One region of the Fusibacter sp. QWL-12 genome, then DNA from elsewhere that is predicted to be linked to it. Evidence: riboswitches for the same ligand, from Rfam matches in the RefSeq annotation. Region 1 holds a riboswitch; the other holds the start of a gene.
What was found. Region 1 has a riboswitch for cyclic di-GMP ahead of AC4PID_RS02875 (hypothetical protein). Riboswitches for the same ligand answer to the same signal wherever they lie in the genome.
Positions count from the first base shown of each region.

Region 2: another riboswitch for cyclic di-GMP. It lies ahead of AC4PID_RS14730 (transglutaminase-like domain-containing protein); the one in region 1 lies ahead of AC4PID_RS02875 (hypothetical protein).

Region 1 covers NZ_CM178745.1:491,854-494,063, forward strand. The annotation lists gene AC4PID_RS02870 (prepilin-type N-terminal cleavage/methylation domain-containing protein) at 1-583, opposite strand, end outside; gene AC4PID_RS02875 (hypothetical protein) at 592-1,056, opposite strand; cyclic di-GMP riboswitch class I at 1,124-1,206, opposite strand; gene AC4PID_RS02880 (PilW family protein) at 1,333-1,839, opposite strand; gene AC4PID_RS02885 (type II secretion system protein) at 1,847-2,206, opposite strand; gene AC4PID_RS02890 (hypothetical protein) at 2,193-2,210, opposite strand, start outside.
Region 2 covers NZ_CM178745.1:3,074,631-3,076,840, reverse strand. The annotation lists gene AC4PID_RS14730 (transglutaminase-like domain-containing protein) at 317-1,108, opposite strand; cyclic di-GMP riboswitch class I at 1,121-1,200, opposite strand; cyclic di-GMP riboswitch class I at 1,260-1,340, opposite strand; gene AC4PID_RS14725 (methyltransferase family protein) at 1,507-2,088, opposite strand; gene AC4PID_RS14720 (heavy metal translocating P-type ATPase) at 2,116-2,210, opposite strand, start outside.

The DNA.
Region 1 (2,210 bases):
TTGCGACAGCAGCTTGTGAAGTAACGATATCAGTAACCCGTTTGTCATTCCTATAGGATATTGTATTTGCCACTTTACCATATGCTCTATCTACAACTTGTAATGCATTTACTGATTCAACGGTAGAATCTATCACTCTTTCATTGCCATTTTTCTTCAGTTTGAGCTCATATGTGACCAATTTGTCTTCGTCTGGGTCTGCATCTTTTGTAAAAACCAAATCCAAAGTGACTCCTTCAATTCCCGAAAAAATATCTTGAACGATATGCTTACCACTCGCTTCATCCCATACGTACTCGACCAATTTAGTTTGATCATCATTGAGCATAATATAGTTCCAGCCACTGGTCATATTCAAAGTATTCTCTCTATGTAGCAAAAACGCACCTGCTGCATCTCTCGAAACCACATTTATCTTCTCTGTCATAATCCTTAAAGCAGATTGCACCTCAAACTCGTCCAAGGTTATGCTCTGAGCTTTCATTCCAAATATCATCATATTTGAAGCAGCTAGAAGAACGATTGAAGAAAGTGCAATAACAATAATTAACTCAATTAGAGTAAATCCTTTTACTTTTTTCATAACGCCTCCTACTCATTGATCCAGAATGTTTCATTTGGGTTATCCGGATTAAAATACATACTGCGGATATAGACCATATGATTTTTTGAGAGTTCTGCTGTCGATGTGATTTTGATCCATCCATCAACCCCTGGATCTTTTGATTTTTCTGCCTTTATATCGATCAAACCATTTCCAAAGGCAATATCATTGGTCACAAGTGCAAAATCCGCTGACGCAGCGTTTAGAATTTCCTTTGTTTTCTCCATATCATCTGAAATTAATGATTCAAAAGCCATTTCTATTCCTGAATAAGATAAATAATAAGCTTCAAGTCGATCTTGTTGCTGTTTCGCTTGTTTTAAATTCGCACTAAAGATTGCCATAGCTGACGTGCTAAAAATCAACACAACCAACATAACCATTAAAACAAAAACCAGCGATGCACCTTGTTCATCCTTTATAGTATTCAGTTCATTTAAATATTTCTTCATTTCCACCCTCCTCAAAGTCTAGGCTTATAGGCTGTGATTTTAACACAAAAAAACCACAGCCTAATTAGACTGCAGCCGAACCGCCATAGTATAAACCTTAGACTTCATGCTTTGCGTCGTACTTTTTCAAGTACTTTGCCCTCATCTTTAGAGAAGCACGAAAATCAGCGTATCTACTTAAAGATACGCAATAAATTTTATGAGCTTCCCATTTCTATTCTATAATAACAATGCTCTTAAAAGTCCCCACTTCTAAAGAGTTCATCATTGTTAGCCTTATTTATACTTCACTCCAATCCCTGTTGATACACCTTTCACACCGGTATCTGAGAGATTATTAATAATAAGTGAAGTGGTTAAATCATATTGCGTCGAATCTACTTTACCAAATGTAAAGTTAATCTGTTTTAGATTTGCGTTATTTTTTGATACTGAAAAAGTTAAATCTGATATAGTTGTTAGTCCTGTAATTGACTTTTCTACTGTGTCCTCAACATATTTTATCGTATTTGTCGCGTCATCAAAAATGATGTAATGATAGCCACTTTCATAGCTTAAAGGATCTGAGTCTAATATTTCTAAATCACTTGCATATCTAATTTGGTTGGAAAATCCTTTTATAGGTTGTCTTACATCGAACTGATTCATTGCTGTTTCTTCCGATAAATTTGCTGTCTTCTGTCCAAAAAGCATAATTGATGATGCAACTGTGATCACAACACCAATTAGTGCAATGACAACTATAAGTTCAACTAACGTTAATCCTCTATACGTTTTTTTCATTAAAACCTCATTTATAGGGTTGGAATATTTCAATTTGTACGGATCTACCATTCGGCAAAGCTGTATTAACGGATTTTACTTTACCTGGAACGATTATCTCAGTGTCGTCTATCTTTAATGTCAAGGTTTCAGATGCATCACTTGCACTTTGTCCAATATCATTAATATCCGATTCTATTTGTGCTTGAGCTTGAAATAATGCTTTCGCTCTTTCGCCAGAGGAAGTAATTTGTGTAAAGCCAGAAGTTAGCAACGTCATAATAGAAATGGTGATTATACCAATTAATGCAATCGCCATTATAATTTCTACTAAAGTCATCGCATTCGACTTTGCGTATTTTCTTCTTCTAAATTTATTGTCCATCATACTC
Region 2 (2,210 bases), 1.3 Mb from region 1:
TTGGTCATTATAGTTGACCTTAAACAATTGCCTCATAACTTTTCAAATATTAATTCGACTATTCAATTCAAATCAAATTCAAAGCATTCACGCTTTTCTGCTAATGTGAGCTCTATCAATATACTTTCATAAATCTTCATTGTTGTCAAAAATCAAATCCCTAATTCAGAAATCTGCATAATTGACTTTTGGGGCCCGACAAGTAATAATATGAATTTATTGAATCAAATTTGTTTCCGATAGCTCATCCATTTACGATTTTCAGAGACTAATAAACACGACAATGACTTCTTAAAAATCAAAATCGAAGATTATATCAGTACATTTTAGATGCCTTGTAATCAGTAAATGATTTAAACATTTTTGTACTCAAATTTGCTTGAACATATGCAGAGTCAACTGTAGTATCTATTATTTTCCATTCGTCATCGACATATACTTCATTCCATGCGTGATAGATGTCTTTCGTTGGAATTGAATAACCCTTTATCAATTTTGTTGGAATACCAACACTTCTAAGCATCGCAGCTACAATTGAAGCGTAATCATAACAAATACCTGTATTTGTGATATAAGTAGACTCGATATCTGGAAAATAACCACTTTTAACATTTTTTGCTTTTGTATAATCATACTTAATATTTTGATTTACATAATTATATATTGCTTTAACTTTATCGATGTCATTTTTTAATCCTTTTGTTAATGCTTTGGCTTTGACGATAGGTAATGAAGTATCATCAAACTCTATGTCTTGTATAGATGCTAGAAATACATTATTGTTGTTTTCTAATTCTAATGTAACATCAATTCTGGATAACTCTTTATAACTGTTGCCGGTTGTATTTTGCATAATTCTAACGAGATAGTTGCCATTTCCCAATTGAAGTGGAAATTGATTGATATCTGTATCAGTAATTGGATAAGAGTATCGTACACCATCTTTTTCAACTAATAACAGCATTTTAGCACCGTCTACATCATCAAGCTGAACTCTTACTAATCCATTATCAGTATCAGCTTGGAGCGCTTGTGTTGAAGCATATGATTGTATTGAACTTCCAACTAAAATCATTAAAACCATTAAAATGCTTATTATTTTTTTCATAATAACTCTCCTTTCGGTAGCACGGCTGCCTCTTTTTAAAAGGCCCTATGGCTTTGCGTCCCATCATTACTAATGGTTTGCTATTATCGTTGAGAGTTACTCATCACAATATGGACTTATTGAAGTTTTCAAAAAACAGAAAATCTTCTCATTCGGTGGCTAGGCTGCCATTCATTCGAAAGGCCCTATAGCTTTGCGTCCCACCGTTTCCAATGGTTTGCCATTATCGTGAAAAGAGTATCTCTTCACTGTTACTTTTATTTAATATAATTTTATAATAGCACATTATCCGTAATTGTCAAACCAATTCATGCTTACTAACCTATAAACCAAATAATTAAAATCCCTGAATTGAATTGTCGATTCATAGCGTTCAGGGATTTTAATAAGTTTATTCTTTATAAATATCTACCAACATCATTTTTATACTTTATATAATCACCTTTAAATTTTTCTTCAAGATACGATTCTTCTTTCAATATCAAATTGTGCAAACTAAATCCAGCAACTATACCTATCAACAACAATCCAAAATCTCCAAAAGTAATTGCCGTTCCTAAAAACATAGTATCAAAGGCAACGTAAGCAGGATTTCTAGAAAATTTGTAAATCCCACTTGTCACTAGTTTAGCAGTGCTATTGTGATCAATACCTACTCGCCACGACTTGTTCATAACAATAACGGATATGAAAAACAAGATTGCTCCAAGTGCATTCAATGCCACACCAATGTACCTAAGTGGCATATTCATCAACAATGGTGCATAAATCGAAATTCCGAAAATATTCAAAATCCAAATTGCAATCCAAGTATATACAGACCATTTAACCAGTCTTTCAACTCTGCTCAAATTTCGTTCTTTTCCCTTATCACCTAATGAATTGGCGAGGATTTTATCCCTATACTTTAAAAGCAACAATTTCGCAATGTACACACTACCAAAAAGAAGCAGACACCCACTTGATATTACATTTAGCATGTTACCTCCTGAAACTCAACAATGCGTTTATTGAGTTTTCGAATTAAGTACTCTCATAGCATTGAAAACAGCTAGAACAGCAACACCAACATCTGCAAATACAGCTTCCCACATTGTGGCTA